Regions from separate parts of the Pseudarthrobacter sp. MDT1-22 genome, predicted to be linked through region 3. Evidence: riboswitches for the same ligand, from Rfam matches in the RefSeq annotation. Region 3 holds a riboswitch; each other region holds the start of a gene.
The links. A riboswitch is a leader RNA that binds a small molecule or an ion and turns the genes downstream of it on or off. The one in region 3 is predicted to bind S-adenosylmethionine.
Positions count from the first base shown of each region.

Region 1: another riboswitch for S-adenosylmethionine. It lies ahead of ACX80M_RS04515 (aminotransferase class V-fold PLP-dependent enzyme); the one in region 3 lies ahead of ACX80M_RS13135 (DUF1737 domain-containing protein).
Region 2: another riboswitch for S-adenosylmethionine. It lies ahead of metX (homoserine O-acetyltransferase MetX); the one in region 3 lies ahead of ACX80M_RS13135 (DUF1737 domain-containing protein).

Region 1 covers NZ_JBTNDK010000003.1:245,859-251,361, forward strand. The annotation lists gene aroA (3-phosphoshikimate 1-carboxyvinyltransferase) at 1-1,067, shown strand, start outside; gene rsgA (ribosome small subunit-dependent GTPase A) at 1,051-2,166, shown strand; gene hisN (histidinol-phosphatase) at 2,219-3,031, shown strand; SAM riboswitch class IV at 3,191-3,304, shown strand; gene ACX80M_RS04515 (aminotransferase class V-fold PLP-dependent enzyme) at 3,340-4,779, shown strand; gene ACX80M_RS04520 (class I SAM-dependent methyltransferase) at 4,901-5,503, shown strand, end outside.
Region 2 covers NZ_JBTNDK010000004.1:88,991-94,493, forward strand. The annotation lists gene ACX80M_RS05080 (SGNH/GDSL hydrolase family protein) at 1-78, shown strand, start outside; gene ACX80M_RS05085 (winged helix DNA-binding domain-containing protein) at 142-1,380, shown strand; gene ACX80M_RS05090 (hypothetical protein) at 1,394-1,924, shown strand; gene metX (homoserine O-acetyltransferase MetX) at 2,022-3,137, opposite strand; SAM riboswitch class IV at 3,150-3,264, opposite strand; gene ACX80M_RS05100 (VOC family protein) at 3,473-4,111, shown strand; gene ACX80M_RS05105 (CPBP family intramembrane glutamic endopeptidase) at 4,216-4,995, opposite strand; gene ACX80M_RS05110 (histidine phosphatase family protein) at 5,164-5,503, shown strand, end outside.
Region 3 covers NZ_JBTNDK010000015.1:66,203-71,705, forward strand. The annotation lists gene ACX80M_RS13110 (LysR family transcriptional regulator ArgP) at 1-212, shown strand, start outside; gene ACX80M_RS13115 (DUF1905 domain-containing protein) at 297-638, shown strand; gene ACX80M_RS13120 (methyltransferase family protein) at 550-1,059, opposite strand; gene ACX80M_RS13125 (O-succinylhomoserine sulfhydrylase) at 1,175-2,383, opposite strand; gene ACX80M_RS13130 (rhodanese-like domain-containing protein) at 2,380-2,793, opposite strand; gene ACX80M_RS13135 (DUF1737 domain-containing protein) at 2,790-3,059, opposite strand; SAM riboswitch class IV at 3,073-3,188, opposite strand; gene ACX80M_RS13140 (hypothetical protein) at 3,446-3,820, shown strand; gene ACX80M_RS13145 (acetyl-CoA C-acetyltransferase) at 3,829-5,025, opposite strand; gene ACX80M_RS13150 (GNAT family N-acetyltransferase) at 5,130-5,503, opposite strand, start outside.

The sequences.
Region 1 (5,503 bases), on a different contig from region 3:
TTGACTGCGGCCTCGCCGGAACAGTAATGCGTTTTGTTCCGCCGCTTGCGGCGTTGCGCAACGGCGTGAGCGTTTTCGACGGCGACCCCCACGCCCGGAAGCGTCCCATGGGCACCATCATCGAGGCCCTGAAAGCCCTCGGGGTGGCCCTGACCGCGGACGACGGCGGGACCCCCTCGTCGCTGCCGTTCACCGTGGAAGGCACCGGGGAAGTCCGGGGCGGCCACCTGGTGATCGATGCCAGTGCGTCGTCACAGTTCGTCTCGGCCCTCCTGCTGGTCGGCGCCAGGTTTACCGACGGACTCCACCTGGAGCACGTGGGCAAACCGGTGCCGAGCCTGGACCACATCAACATGACCGTTGCCGTACTCCGCGGCGTCGGTGTATCAGTTGACGATTCCGTGCCCAACCACTGGGTAGTGACACCGGGCCCCATCCGCGCCTTTGACCAGCGCATTGAGCAGGACCTCTCCAACGCCGGCCCGTTCCTGGCCGCCGCGCTGGCCTCCGGCGGCACCGTCCGGATCCCGGACTGGCCCGCCGGCACCACCCAGGTGGGAGACCTCTGGCGCAGCATCCTGGCGGACATGGGCGCGGACGTCAGCCTGGCTGACGGCGTCCTGACCGTCACGGGCGGGCCAGAGATCAAGGGTGCGGATTTTGACGAAACCAGCGAACTCGCCCCTACTGTGGCGGCCCTCTGCGCCCTGGCAAGCGGACCTTCACGGCTGACCGGCATCGCGCACCTTCGCGGCCACGAGACGGACCGGTTGGCCGCGCTGGTCACAGAAATCAACCGCCTCGGCGGCGACGCGGAGGAGACCAGCGACGGCCTGGTAATCCGCCCGGCAAAGCTGCACGCCGGCGTCGTCCACAGCTACGCGGACCACAGGATGGCCACCGCCGGTGCCATCCTCGGCCTCGCGGTGCCGGGCATCGAAGTCCAGGACATCGCCACCACTGCTAAGACCATGCCGGAATTCCCGCAGATGTGGGCCGACATGCTGGCCCAGGGCGCTGCTGCCGACAAGCGCGCGGAAGGCCCCACTGGTGGCACGCAGCACTGATTCCTGGGACGAGTCCGACGTCCGGATCCGGCCCAGCAAAAAGGGCTCCCGGCCGCGCACGAAGGACCGCCCCAGCCACGACGACGCCGTCACGGGCCGCATCATCACCGTGGACCGCGGCCGGTACACCGCCGTCGTCGGCGAAGACTCGGGCGACGAGCGGATCATCATCGCAGCCAGGGCCCGCGAACTCCGCCGCTCCCCCGTGGTTGCCGGCGACTTCGTCTCCCTCGTTGGAGATGTCTCCGGCGAACCCGACACGCTGGCCCGCCTGGTCCGGATCCAGGACCGCAGGACCCTGCTGCGCCGCAGCGCCGATGACACTGATCCGATCGAGCGTGCGGTGGTGGCCAACGCCGATCAGCTGGTGGTGGTGGTGGCCGCCGCAAACCCGGAGCCGCGCACAGGCTTCATCGACCGCGCCCTGGTGGCCGCTTACGACGCCGGCATTGAGCCGCTGCTGCTCGTCACCAAGGCGGACGTCAAGGATCCGGCGGAACTGCTGTCCAACTACGAGCACCTGGACTTCCCGGTGATCATCAGCCGCACGTCGGACTCCGAAGCCTCAGGTATCGATGCCCGCTCCGACGACGGCCTCTCGGCCCGCCTGGACAGTGACGCAGTTTCGCAGCTCCGCGCGTACCTCGAGGGCAAGGTCTCGGTGATGCTGGGTCATTCCGGCGTGGGCAAGTCAACCATGGTCAATGCGCTCACCGGGGCCGAACGGGCCACCGGTGGTGTGAACGCCGTGACCGGCCGCGGCCGCCACACGTCGTCGTCGGCCCTAGCCCTGAAGCTGACCGGAGCTCCCGCCGGAAGCTGGATCATCGACACCCCTGGCATCCGTTCGTTCGGCCTGGCCCACGTGGACCCGGACCGGATCCTGCGGTCCTTCCCGGACCTGGAGCCGGGTACGGATGCCTGCGAGCGTGGCTGCAAGCACAACACCGCGGCCGTCAACTGCGGCGTGGATGCCTGGGTGTCCGCCGGCCACGCGGGCCCCACCGGCCCGGCCCGGCTCGCGTCCCTGCGACGGCTGCTGGGCACGGATCCCCGCCTGGTGGGCCAGGAAACCAAGGAACTCGGCAGCATCGGCTAGACGGGACGCCGATGTCCCCAACACTGCGGCCCTGAGACGGTAGTTTGGAACCATGATCCAACCCGCTTCGAGCTACAACGATGACTTGCGCCTTGCCCATGTGCTGGCAGATTCCGTGGATGACCAGACCATGAGCCGCTTCAAGGCACTGGACCTCCGCATCGAGACCAAGCCGGACCTGACGCCGGTAACGGACGCGGACAAGTCCGCGGAGGAAGCCATCCGCGGCCAGCTGTCCCGCTCGCGTCCGCGCGACGCCGTGCTGGGCGAGGAATTCGGCAGTTCGGGCCATGGCTCCCGCCGCTGGATCATTGATCCCATCGACGGCACCAAGAACTTTGTCCGCGGCGTCCCGGTTTGGGCCACCCTGATCGCCCTCGTGGACGAAGGCGAACCCGTGGTGGGAGTGGTCAGCGCGCCCGCGCTGGGCAAACGCTGGTGGGCCGCCAAGGGTTCCGGCGCGTACATGGGCAAGTCCCTCGCCGCCGCAACGCGGCTCCGCGTCTCCGACGTCTCCAAACTTTCGGATGCCTCCCTGTCCTACTCCAGCCTGGGCGGCTGGAAGGAACGCGGCAACCTGGATGAGTTCCTGGGCCTGACCGAGGACGTGTGGCGCACGCGCGCCTACGGCGATTTCTGGTCCTACTGCATGGTGGCCGAAGGTTCCGTGGACATCGCCTGCGAGCCCGAACTGAACCTGTACGATATGGCTGCCCTGGTGCCCATCGTAGTGGAAGCCGGCGGCCGCTTCACCTCCTTGGAGGGACAGGACGGGCCGTTCGGCGGCAACGCCCTGGCCACGAACTCCATCCTGCACTCAGAGGTGCTCAAGCGGCTGAACCCGGATCTGGACGATCTCCTCTAGGCACTTTCTTCGAATTATCGACGGCGGACGCCTCCTCAAGGGGGCGTCCGCCGTCGTATCTTCGACAAATGAGGCTGTTCCTCAAACGCGCGTAACAAAGTCCTTAACATTGGGCCGAGCTTCCTTTCTGCAGCGGCGGATGTTCTACGCTTCTTAACAGGTCACGAGTGCCAGCGCGAAACCCCGGTTTGCTGGCCGGCAACCCTCCATTCGCGGTGGGGTGCCCCGGGTGACGACCAGGCCGGTCCGGAATGGACACGGCAAGCGCGGATTCCCGTTACCGGGAGTCCTTCTAGAGTGAGGTCTCCGTGACAACTGCCACTGTCTCCCCCAACACTGTTTCTCCCAGCAACGCCGCCCCCGCCAATGCCACTGCGCTGATCCACGATGACGCCGCTATTGCAGGGCGCCCCCTCTCTGCGGTCACCGGGGCGGAAATCCAGGCACCGCTGATCCAGGGCGGCCATGTCCGGTACGCGAACCTGGACTACGGCGCATCCGCTCCCGCCCTCTCCGTCGTGTCGGCCTACCTCAACGAGATCCTGCCGTTCTACGCCAGCGTCCATCGCGGCGCCGGCTACGCGTCGCAGATCAGCACCTCCGTCTACGAGAACGCCCGGGACATCGTGCGCGACTTTGTGGGCGGGCGCCCGGACGACTCCGTCATCTTCACCCGGAACACCACCGACTCGCTGAACCTGCTGGCGGGTTGCCTGCCGGCGACGGACGGACGGCCCAATGGCGATGTCCTCTACTTGGACATCGAACACCATGCCAACCTGCTTCCGTGGCAGGGAGTCCCGCACCGCAGCGTTGTCGCCGCGGACACCATCGTGGGGACCATCGAGGTCCTCCGCGCCGAACTTGAGCAGGGCAACGTCAGCCTCCTCGCGGTCACGGGCGCCTCCAACGTCACCGGCGAGATCCTCCCGATCAAGGCCCTGGCCGCCCTCGCCCATGAGTACGGAGCGCGGATCGTGGTGGACGCCGCGCAGCTGGCGCCGCACCGGCGCATCAATATCAGCACCGACGACGTCGACTACCTCGCCTTCTCCGGGCACAAGCTCTACGCGCCGTTCGGCTCCGGCGTCCTGGTGGGCCGCACCGACTGGCTCGACGCCGGCACGCCCCACCTGGCCGGCGGCGGCGCCGTCCGCGAGGCCAGGCTCGACGGCGTCAGCTGGGCCACCGGTCCGGCCCGGCACGAGGGCGGCTCCCCCAACGTCCTCGGCGCGGCCACCCTGGCCCGCGCCACCCAGGTCATCGCGTCCCTGGACCACGACCGCTGGCACGCCCACGAGGCAGCCATCAGGTCATTCCTGGTGGAAGGGCTCGGGAAGATCGACGGCGTCACCGTGCACCAGATCTTCTCGGACACGGACGCTGAAGCGGGCACCATCGGCGTGGTGAACTTCTCCGTGGCAGGGTACGACGCCGGGCTTGTGGCCGCGTACCTGTCGGCCGAGCATGGCGTTGGCCTCCGGGACGGCCGCTTCTGCGCGCACCCGCTGCTCAAGCGCCTCGGCCTTCCCTCCGGTTCCCTGCGGGCCAGCTTCGGCGTGGGCTCACGGCTGGAGGATGCCCAGCGCCTCCTTGCCGGCCTGGAGCAACTCCGCCGGACCGGCCTGGGCTGGGACTACGTGGTGGACGCGGGCCGCTGGGTTCCGGCCAACGACTCCCGCACGTACCCTCACTGGGCTCCCAACACCCCGGGCACCGCCGGCGCAGCTCCGTGCCTTGACGACTGACTGACGCTTTCCTCCCCTGGTTCCTGACCTGACCGCTGCCTGACTGCCGCCTGCCCCAGCGGCTGCGGCCCATGCGGTAAATTCGAAGGATACCGATGGGCACAGTTGAAGGAGGCCGCACGTGGCACGGGGTGGCCCCAGACTTGAGCACGGACGCCGCCTGGAACTCGGACAGAGTTTCCAGGACGGCGGCGAACATTACCAGCGCGTACGCCCTGGCTACCCTGCCGACTCAGCGGACTGGCTGATCCCTGCCGGGGCCACGGACGCCGTGGACGTGGGCGCCGGAACCGGCAAGTTCACCGCCCTTCTGCTGGAACGCAGCCTGGCGGTTTCCGCCGTGGATCCGTCGCCGGACATGCTCGAACAGCTGCGGGCCCACTACGCGGCGGCGGACGCGACGCAGGGGACGGCAGAGGCGACGGGACTCGCTGACTCCTCGTTCGACGTCGTAAGCGTGGCGCAGGCCTGGCACTGGTGCGATCCGCTGCAGGCGAGCACCGAACTGGCGCGGATCCTGCGGCCCGGCGGAACTCTGGGGCTGATCTGGAACCAGCTGGACACGTCCGTTCCGTGGGTGCACCGGTTGTCCCGCATCATGCACGCGGGCGACGTCTACAAGCCCGGGTTCCGCCCGGTGGTGGGGCCGGAGTTTGAAGGCCTCGAGAGCCATGTGACGCGGTGGGAGGACAGCCTCAGCACGGCGGACATCATGGAACTGACG
Region 2 (5,503 bases), on a different contig from region 3:
CCGGGACCCGTGTTCGGCCCGGGCGTTCCGTTGGGTTCCGGCGAGGGGCCGCTGGGCACCACCGACGCCCGGCGCTAGCGGCGGCCCGGCGTGACCGGCGGCCCGGCGTGACCGGCGGCCCGGCGTGACCGGCGGCCCGGCGTGACCCAGGGACAGCTCCCCCGGACGGGCATGGATCCGGATGAGGTAGTGCGGCGGCGGCTTCACGCCCAACGGCTGCGCGGGCCCGGCCTGGGCGCCCCGGAGGACGCCGTCCGGCACTTGCTGGCTGTCCAGGCGCAGGAGTTTCCTTACGCCCGCTGGAGCCTGGCGCAAAGGACCGGCAGTCTTGGACCTGCCGTTGGGGCCCCGTCTCACCGGGTTGCTGCCACCTCGACTTCGGTGGCCACAGCCGCGGAGGTGGAGGAGGCGGTGTCCGACGGGCGCATCCTGCGCACCCATATCCTGCGGCCCACCTGGCATTTTGTGCACCGCGAGGACCTTCGCTGGCTGACGGCCTTGTCCGCGCCGCGGCTTCACCAGGGCAACGCGGGCATGTCCCGGCAGACCGGGATTGATGCCGCCGCCGCTGACCGGAGCGGACAGGTCCTGGCCGAAGCCGTCCGGGGCGGCTCACACCTGACCCGCGAACAGCTGGCCTCGCGGCTGCAGGACGAAGGGTTCGCGGCCACCGGCTTCCAGCTGGCCTACCTGATCATGCACGCCGAGATCAGCGGAATCCTGACCAGCGGGTCGCCAGTGCGCAGCCGGGGCGGGTCCCTGAAGCAGACCTACGCCCTTTTTGACGAGCGTGTACCTGCCGGCCCGCCCGGGCCTCCCACCCGGGCCGAAGCGCTCAGCGAGCTCGTCCGGCGCTACTTCACCAGCCGCGGTCCGGCCACCGTCAAGGACTGCGCCGATTGGTCCGGGCTCACCATGGCCGACGTGCGCCTCGGCCTCCAACAGACCCTGGCGGCTGCTCCCGAAACGCTGGCAACGTTGGTGATTGACGGCGTCGAGCATTATTTCGACGCCGGCGCGGAGGGCGGTTCGGAGGCCGGCAACGCCACGGCCGCGGCAGGACCGCGGATCGACCTGATCCAGTGCTACGACGAATACGTGATGGGCTATTCAGCAACGCGGCACTATCTGGGCGGCAGCGCTCCGGCGTTCCCGGTCGCCGGGGATCCGATGCATGTGGTGCTGCTGGACGGGCGGATGGCCGGCTGCTGGCGGCACACCATGTTCTCCGGCCGCTGTGAGCTGGATATCCGGCTGTCCGCTGCCGCGGACCGGGCCACGGAAGATGCCGTGCAGGACGCCGTGGACCGGTACGGGGCCTTCCTGGGGATCCCGGCCGCGCGTGTGGGCTCCGGGGTTAAGCTGGAAGGACACATATGAGAGGCGCTACACCGTGAACAGCTTGTTTTTCTGGATCATCATTCTGTCGTTCGTGATACCGATGGCGATGCGGATGTACCGGAAATCCGTGAACAAACGGAATCAGGAGCAGAGCTTTTCCGGCCGCTACCCCGAGCAGTTTCCAGGCGGCGGGCAGTACCCGGGCAGCGATCAGTACCCGGGGCCGCAGAACAAGCAGCCCCGTGACGGCTACACGCAGCAGGATTACATGAGTGGCGGCTTCCGGCAGATCATGAGCCCGCAGCCCCTGCCACCGAGCCAGCCGTTGCCGCCCATGCAGCCGATTCCTTCTGCGGATCAGCAGTTCCCGCCGTACGGCCAGCCGCAACCCAACGGCCAGCCGGTGCCGGAGCAGCGCGCGGAAGCACCGCAGCAGCCTGCCGCCCCCGGCATTCCCCTGCCGCCGTCGGGCCCGCAGGGATACCGTGCCCGCAAGCTGGCCGAACTCGACCAGCAGTACAGCAACGGCGAGCTGGCCATGGAGGACTACATGAAGCGCCGCTCCGACATCATGAACGGCTGATCGCTTAGTCAGCGCGAAAGGACACTTGAGGCCCTGATTCCAGGGCCTCAAGTGTCCTCTCGCGTTTAAGGGCAGGGGCTCAAGTGTCCCCTGGCGCTTAGATCAGGAACGTGTCTCGGAGCTGGACGCCGAGCTGGCCGATCTCGGTCAGGAAGCCGTCGTGGCCGATCGGGGCCTCAATAACGTGCACGTCCACGTCGCCCGGGAGGGCGTCAGCCAGCTCACGGGACTGGGACGGGAAGTACAGCCGGTCGCTGTCCACGGCAGCCACGAAGAACCTGGCGGTGGCCCGGCCCAAGGCCTCGTTCAGCGAGCCCCGCCCGCGGCAGACGTCGTGGCTCATCAGGGCGTCGGTGATGGCGATGTAGCTGTTGGCATCAAAGCGCCGCACCAGCTTTTTGCCCTGGTGGTCCAGGTAGCTTTCCACCTGGTAGCGGCCCCGCTCCCCCAGCGCTGCCGCCTGGAACGGCGACTCCGGGTGCTGGGCCGACCGTCCGAAGCGGCCATGGAATTCCTCGGCGGAGCGGTAGGTGATGTGCGCGATGCGCCGTGCCAGGGCCAGTCCGTCCTCCGGCAGCGGACCGCCGTAGTAGTCGCCGTTGTTAAAATTGCTGTCCTGGCGGATGGCGAGCGTCTGCGCCTGGGCGAATGCGATCTGTTCGGCGGTGCTGGCGGCACCGATCGAGATAACGGCGCACCGCTGAACCCGTTCCGGATAGGTGACCGCCCATTCCAGGGCCCGCGCGCCGCCCATGGAACCGCCCAGCACGGCGTACCAGCTCGGGATTCCCAGCTGGTCAGCCAGCCTGGCCTCGGCCGCGGTGGTGTCCCGCAGCGTTACCAACGGAAAGCGGGACCCCCACGGCTTGCCGTCCGGGGCATCCGAGGACGGCCCAGTGGAGCCGTAGCAGCCGCCCACGATGTTGATGGAGACCACAAAGAACCGGTCCGTGTCCACCGGCGCACCCGGCCCGGCCAGCTGTTCCCACCAGCCGGGCTCGTCGCTGTCGCCGCGCGTCACGTGTGTGCTTCCGGTCAGGGCGTGCTCAATCAGGACGGCGTTGGAGCCGTCCGCGTTGAGGGTTCCCCACGTTTCATAGCCGAGGGTGACTTCCGGGAGGTATCCGCCGGCTTCGAGCTCGAGTCCGCCGATACTGGCGTAACGGACCACACCGTTCCCGGGTTCTGCGGTACGGGAAATCGTAATCGTCATGGAAGGACCTTTTCTACGCGCTTGCCCACCGTCAATTGACCGGCAGGCCAGGTCCTCACCCGGGGCACCCCGCCGCAAAAGAGGGTTGCCGGCCAGCAAGCCGGGGCTGTCGCTGGCACTCATGACCTGCTTCGAGTGTACGAACAGCCCCGGTCTATTGCTAAGCGTGTGACTGGTTGTGACTTCGCGGGAGCCCTACTGCGGCTGGCCTGCCGCGTCTTTGTTGGGCTCCGCCGCACCCTTGGCCGCCCGGAAATGTCCACTCCTGACGCATCAGGATTCCGGTAAGGCTACCCTTAGCTGAGAGCCGGATCACAAAGTGCCAAGATGATGGCATGCGCATGGATCACGTCTCTTACGCCTGTGAACAAGATGGCCTCGTTGCCACCACCGAACGTATCTCGTCCGCCCTTGGCGTTGAAGCCGTGAAGGGTGGCGTGCACCCCCGGTTTGGAACCCGGAACATGATTATTCCCCTCGCGGGCCATAAATACCTGGAAGTCGTGGAGGTCCTGAACCACCCGGCATCGGACAAGGCTCCCTTCGGGCAGGCTGTCCGGGCCCGATCCGAAGCCGGCGGCGGCTGGATGGGCTGGTGCGTCGAGGTGGACGACCTCGCTCCGTTCGAAGACCGCCTGGGCCGTGCCGCCGTCAACGGCAACCGCAAGTTCCCGGACGGCCGCGAGCTGGTCTGGAAGCAGATCGGCATCCTGGGCCTGATCGCGGACCCTCAGGTCCCGTACATGCTCAAGTGGGAGGGTGACCCCGCCTTGCACCCGTCCAACGCCTATGAGAGCAACGTCAAGATGAGCTGCCTGACCATAGCCGGTTCCGCCGAACGCGTGACGGAATGGCTGGGCGAGCCCGTCGAGAAGCCGCTGGAGGATGTGGCCGTTGACTGGGTGGCTCCGCATGGAACCCCGGGCATCCTGTCAGTAACCTTCGAAACCGCTACCGGAGCAGTCACCATCTGATTGCACGTTCAATAGCTTCGGCCGCCATCAGCGGGTGCCAATGATGCCACCCACCGATGGCGGCCGAATCCCTTTTAAGCTGGACCTGAGCCGGACAAACCCCCTTAGCCCAGGCCCACAGCCCTGCCAAAGAGGCTGAAGCCAACGAAGGCAACGATGTCCAGCAGCGCGTGTGCGATAACCAGCGGCATCACCCGTTTGGTCTTTGTGTAGAGCCAGGCGAAGACCACACCCATCACTGCGTTGCCGATGAACGGCCCGAAGCCCTGATAAAGGTGGTAGCTGCCGCGGAGCATCGAGCTAGTGAAGATGGCCAGGGGCATGCTCCAGCCGAACTTGCCGAAGCGGTCCAGGAGGTAGCCCACCACAATGACTTCTTCCACGATGGCGTGCCGCAGCGCGGACAGGATCAGGACGGGAACCGTCCACCAGTATGAGTCGAGCGCGCTGGGGATGATGGCGGTGGTGATCCCCAGGGCACGTCCCGCTGCGTAGAGGCCCAGCGACGGGATCCCGATCAGCGCCGCGAGGCCAAAGCCCTGCAGCAGGTCACGGCCCGGCCGGGCGAAGTTGAACCCCAGCTTCCGGAAGGCGGACCAGCCTTGGGGGCTCACTCCGGCGCCGGATTGCCGCTGGTCCGTAAGGAAGTAGATGACCAGCAGCACGGGCACGAGGGCGAAAATGATGTCCAGCAGCTGGTAGGTGAGATCGAAGTATTCGCGGGGGCTCTGTGACCGGTTCAGCGTGGACGTGCCTTCGGCCAGCGGTGCATGCGTCATCTTGTCCAGCAGCTGCACCACCGAGTAGACGGCGGACTGCCCCAGGGACAGACCCAGCACAATCCAGACTTCAATCCGCAGCCGACGGCGGGAGGGAACCAACATGGTTCCATCTTGCCTGTAGTTTCTGGTTCTTCGCTGATTCGGGGGTGGCCAGCTCGCCGGGGCTGACCAAAGTGAGAGAGCGTCCGCCGAAAACGCACCAAAAGTGAGAGAGCATCCTCGGGGCGGCACCTATGCTTGGGGCTTATGAGCGCGCCAGGGAAAATCTTCATGATCCGGCACGGCCAGTCCGCGGCCAATGTCGATACGTCCATCTACAACAGGGTCCCGGACTACCGGATTCCGTTGACTCCCCTGGGCCTGGCGCAGGCCACGGCGGCCGGCGAACGGATCCGCCGCGAGCTGGACGGCCGCCAGGTCTGCGTTTATGTATCGCCGTACCTGCGGGCGCACCAGACCCTGGAGGCACTCAACCTTGGCAGCCTCACGGAACGGGTGATCGAAGAGCCACGCCTCCGTGAGCAGGACTGGGCCAATTTTCAGATCACCGGCGATATCGAGGACCAGAAGGAACTCCGCAACGCCTACGGCCATTTCTTCTACCGGTTCC
Region 3 (5,503 bases):
CCATCCGGCTGGGACTGGGATGGGGGCTGCTGCCGGAGCAACAGTGCCTGGCAGACCTCCGCAGCGGCGCCCTCGTGGAGCTGGCCTCCGCGAGCCCCGTTGACGTGTCCTTGTACTGGCAGCGCTGGAAAATCGACTCCCCGGTGCTCAACCAGCTGACCGCCGCGGTCCGGGAGACGGCCTCCCGGCAGCTGCGCCAGCCACTCGCCTGAGCCGGCGTTTGCCTCACGCGTCATTCGCCTGGCCCGGCCCCGACAGGAGATGCGTCCGGCAACGCGGCATGCCATACTCAGGCCGTGACGTCGTTGTACTCATTCCGGGCCGAACTGTGGCGCTATCCCGACGAATCCGGCTGGCACTTCCTTACCCTCCCTGTCGAGGTCGCCGACGACCTCCGGGAAGAGGCCGCGGTGTTCCGGAGGGGCTTCGGCTCGGTCAAAGTCACGGCGGAAATCTCCGGCTACAGCTGGCAGACCTCGGTCTTCCCGGACAGCAAGAGCAGCTCCTACCTGCTGCCCGTCAAGAAGGCCGCCAGGGATGCGGCAGGCATCAGCGACGGGGATGACGTGGCAGTCCGGCTCGCCATGCACGGCGAAGGCGAAGCACGTACCGGGGAACAGACAAGCGGTACTGGCTGAACTCCACCGGGAACGACGCCGCCAGGATCTCTTCTTCTCCAAGCACCCCGCGGTGCACTGCCACGGAAGCCACCGGGAGGGCCGCCACCGTCCAGGCATCATCGCGCAGCAGCCCAATTCCCAGGTGCGCCAGGGCCCAGCCCACGTACATCGGGTTCCGCGAGTGCGCATAGGGCCCGGCGGTTAGCAACGCATCTGGCCGGGACAACCCGGTGTTCCGGGCAGCCAGCAACGCCCAGCTGACGATTGCGCTACCCGTCGCCAACGATGCAGCGCCGATGGTCCGTACCAGAAAGTGTGGCCCGCCGAGCCGGAGCGGCATCAAACGCTGAAGGACCACGCCGACGGCGATTCCCGCCAGGTTCTGCTCGGGCAGCGGGATGTTGGAAAGCAGCCGGCCCCAGTCCGGGGGTGTATTCATATGGTCTTCCCCGCCTCAAAGCTCGAAGGGACAGTTGAGGCTCCAAAAGACGCAAGAAACAGGGCCTCAACTGTCCCTTCGCGCCACCCGTTCGCACGCATGAGATCTGCGCCGATCAGATGTGCTTCAGGGCCTGCTCCAGGTCGCCGATGAGGTCGTCCACGTCCTCCAGGCCCACGGACAGCCGCACCACGCCATCGCTGAGCCCGATCGCGGCGCGGCCCTCGGGGCCCATGGCGCGGTGCGTCGTGGTGGCCGGATGGGTGATGAGGGACTTCGCGTCGCCCAGGTTGTTGGAGATGTCGATGATCCGCAAGGCGTCCAGCAGCGCAAAGGCGGCTTCCTTGCCGGAGCGGCCACCCGTCGTCGCAAGTTCCAACGTGAGGACGGTGCCGCCGGCCTTCATCTGCTTGGCGGCGAGCTCGTACTGCGGGTGAGACTTCAGCAGCGGGTACTTGACCCAGCTGACGGCCGGCTGCTGTTCGAGCCATTCGGCCAGCCGCAGCGCGGACGCGGAGGAGTGGTTCACGCGCAGCGCCATCGTTTCGAGACCCTTGGTGAGCACCCAGGCGTTGAACGCGGAGAGGGCCGGGCCGGTGTGCCGCATGAGCTGCTTGACCGGGCCGTCGATGAACTCCTTGGTGCCCAGGATGGCGCCGCCCAGGACACGTCCCTGGCCGTCGATGTGCTTTGTGCCGGAGTACACAATCACGTCCGCACCCAGCTGGCCGCAGCGCTGCAGCAGGGGAGTGGCAAAGACATTGTCGACGACGACGGTGGCCCCGGCGGCGTGTGCCAGCTCGCTGACCGCGGCGATGTCCACGATTTCCTGCATCGGGTTGGAGGGCGACTCGAAGAACACGGCCGTGGTGGGCTCCGACAGCGCGACGCGCCATTGCTCAAGATCCGGGCCGTCAACAAACACGGTTTCCACGCCCCAGCGCGGCAGGATCTCGTTCAGGATCACAAAGCAGGAGCCGAACAGCGATCGCGCGGCAACCACCCGGTCCCCGGCCGCCAGCAGGGCGCCCAGTGCGGTGAACACGGCTGACATGCCCGACGCCGTCGCAAAGCACGCTTCGGTGCCCTCAAGCAGGCGGAGGCGTTCCTGGAATGTGGCTACGGACGGGTTGCCGTACCGGGAGTAGACGAAGCGTTCGTCCTCGCCGGTGAAGGCGCGCTCGGCGGCGGCAGCGGACTCGTAGACGAAGCCCGAGTTCAGGAAGACCGGCTCGGTGGTCTCCTGGAAGTTGGTGCGGTCCAGCCCGCCGCGCACCGCCTGCGTCTCGGCGCTCCAGCTGGCGGCGTCTGGGTTGAAGGTCACTTGGCTATTCCCAGATTGGTGGGCAGGCCGCGGTTCTTCCAGCCGTTGACGGTGCGCTCGCCGTAGCGGTCCGGCTCGCCCTCGAAACCCTCCAGGACGTTGTAGGAGGTGAAACCGGCCTGCGTCGCGGCGATGGCGGCGGCGATGGAGCGCTGGCCCGAGCGGCAGAGGAACACCAGTTCAGTGCCGTCGTCCACCGGGGCCTGCTGCGTCAGGTCGGTGATGAAATCCCGGTTCGGGATGCCACCCGGGAACGTCCACGGGATGAACAGGGGATCGTTGTCCGTGGCCTTCGTGTCCGGGATGCCGATGTGGGCCCATTCACCTTCGGTCCGGACATCCACCAGAATGGCGCCCTGTTCGAGTTTGGCCCAGGCCTGCTGCGGGGTGAGGTCTCCGGCGTAGCTCATGCGTGGCCCTCGCCGTCGAAATCGAGGTCATCCACGGCGGAGGCGACGGCCGCATCAGCGGTGGCGATGGCCGACGGGAGGATGAGTGCCTGGGCCACAATCACCTGGCCGCCGTTGGACGTCGCGGCCGGGCTTCCGTGCAGGACATACCCTTCGGCCAGGGCAGTGGAAATCCGTTCACAGAAAGACCTGTCATCCGGCCCGGTGACAAGCCGGTACGACAGTTTCTCTTCAGGGGCGGGGGCGGGGGCGGGTGCGTCAGACACGACGGAACTCCTTCTTTCACGCTTGCAGCTCGAATGGGTCGATATGCCGAGTATTCACCTGAGGCACCCCGCCGCGAAAGGGAGGGTTGCCGACCGGCCAGTCAGGGCTTGGCGCCGGTTCTCATTACTCCCCAAAAACGTAACATCCGGCCCGCCCGGCCGCACCGCCGCCGACGTCATGTTCCGTAATCAACGCGTTTTTCGTAATCCCGCCGTGCTTCCGTAACGCCGGCGCTGACGGGACAATCGGGTCATGGGGAACTTTCGAGGGCGTTCATTGACGGGCGCCTGGGCACGCGTATTGGCTGTGACGCTGTGCGCTGTGCGCCGTGCCGGTGCTGGTGGGGGTGACAAGCTGCCGGAACATTTTCGCACCGCCGCCCTGCATGCCGCCCGAGTTTTCCGTCTCGCCTGCCGCCGCCAAACCCGGCGACCAGGTCACCGTCAGCGCCCCGGATACCACTTGCGATGCCCGCTATGGCACCAACGCACAGGTCCAGGTGACGGTCAAGGATGCGGCCGGTACCGCGGTGTTTGAAGAGCTCGCTCCCATGTCCGACGACGGCGGCTTCACTTTCGTGTTCACCGTCCCGGCTGGCGTGGCTCCCGGGAAGGCCGGGGTTACCGCTTACCCGTACAACCTGGACTGGTGCGGCGACACAGGGGTGAACAACCGGGCGGCTCAGGGGCAACCGGAACTGGTCCGGGTTTCGTGCGCGGAACGCTTGGTGCCGCTGGTGATCCTTGGACCCGGAGGCTGAACCTGGCGTCAGGCTTTGAGGATCAGGGCGTCGCCCTGGCCGCCGCCGCCGCACAACGCAACCACGCCTGTCCCGCCGCCGCGCCGGTTCAGCGCGAGTGCCTGATGCAGGACCAGGCGGGCCCCCGAGGCGCCCACCGGGTGGCCCAGGGCGATGGCGCCGCCGTCTGCGTTGATCCTGTCCGCGTCGATCCCCAGGTCCGTGGCGGACTGCAGCACCACCGAGGCGAAGGCTTCGTTGATCTCAATGAGGTCCACGTCGTCAATGGTCAGCCCTTCGAGTTTCAGGGCTCGCTCAATGGCGCGGGACGGCTGGGAATGCAGGGATCCATCCGGTCCGGCGGTCTGGCCGTGGCTGCCGATTTCCGCGATCCAGCTGAGGCCGGCCGCTTCCGCAGCTGCCTTGCTGGCCACTACCACTGCTGCGGCTCCGTCTGACAGCGGGGAGGCAGAACCGGCGGTGATGGTGGCCGCCGGATCCTTGGAGAAGGCGGGCTTCAGTGCCGCCAGCGTCTCGATGGTGGTGCCGGCGCGGATGCCTTCGTCGGCATCAATCACGACGGCGGGTCCCCGGCGCTGCGGGACCTCCACCGGAGCGATCTCCTCAGCCAGGATGCCGGCCGCCCGGGCGGCCTCCGCCCGCTGGTGCGAAAGGGCGGCGACGGCGTCCTGGTCCTCGCGGCTGATGCCCAGGCGGGCGTTCCCGGCGTCGGTGGCGGAGCCCATCAGTTCGCCTGAGACGGGGTCCTGCAGGCCGTCAAAGTTCAGTGAATCCAGCAGCGGCGCATCGCCGATGGCCACGCCGCCGCGGAGCCGGGGCAGCAGGTGCGGGGCGTTGGTCATGGATTCCTGGCCCGCCGCCACAATGAAATCAGCCTCGCCGGCGCGGATCATCCGGGCGGCATCGATCACCGCGGTGAGGCCGGACAGGCACAGTTTGTTGATGGTTACGGTGGGCACGTCCCAGCCGATGCCCGCGGCGAGGCTGGCCTGCCGGGCGGGTCCCTGGCCAGCACCCGCCTGGATAACCTGGCCTACGATGACGGCCTGGATCTGTTCCGGCGCCACACCGGACCGTTCCAGAGCGTTCCGGATGGCGTGGGCACCCAGTTCGCTGGAGGTGAGCCCGGAGAGGCCGCCGCGGAACTTGCCGAAGGGGGTCCGTGCGCCGCCCAGGATGACGGGGATGTGAGCGTCGGTGCTCATGGGGTGCCTTTCGATTGCGGATTCAAGAGTGCTTGGGGCCAGCTTAGGCGAACCGTGAGGGCCGGTGAGGTGGCGCAGGCGCTGTGGATTCGGCCGCGATCGCGTCAGCCGTGGAGGAGCAGTTGGTGGAGTAGGTGGTCCTGCCAGCGGCCGGCGATCTTCAGGTACTGCGGCGCCACGCCGATTTCCCGAAACCCGGCGCGTTTGAGGATCTTGCGTGAGCGCTCATTGTCGAGCAGCGTTGCCGCCTGGACCCGGTGGAGGCCCAGTTCTGTCCGGGCATGGTCAGTGGCGAAGCGGACCGCCGCAGATCCGATGCCCCGCCGGTTGAGGGTGGAATCAACCCAGTACCCGAGGTTGGCGTTGAGGAACGGCCCGCGGACGATGCCGGTGAGGGTGACGGCGCCGACGATGCAAGCGGGATCGTTGTGGTCCACCAGCACCCACGGAACTTCCTGGCCCACGGAATGCTGGGCGA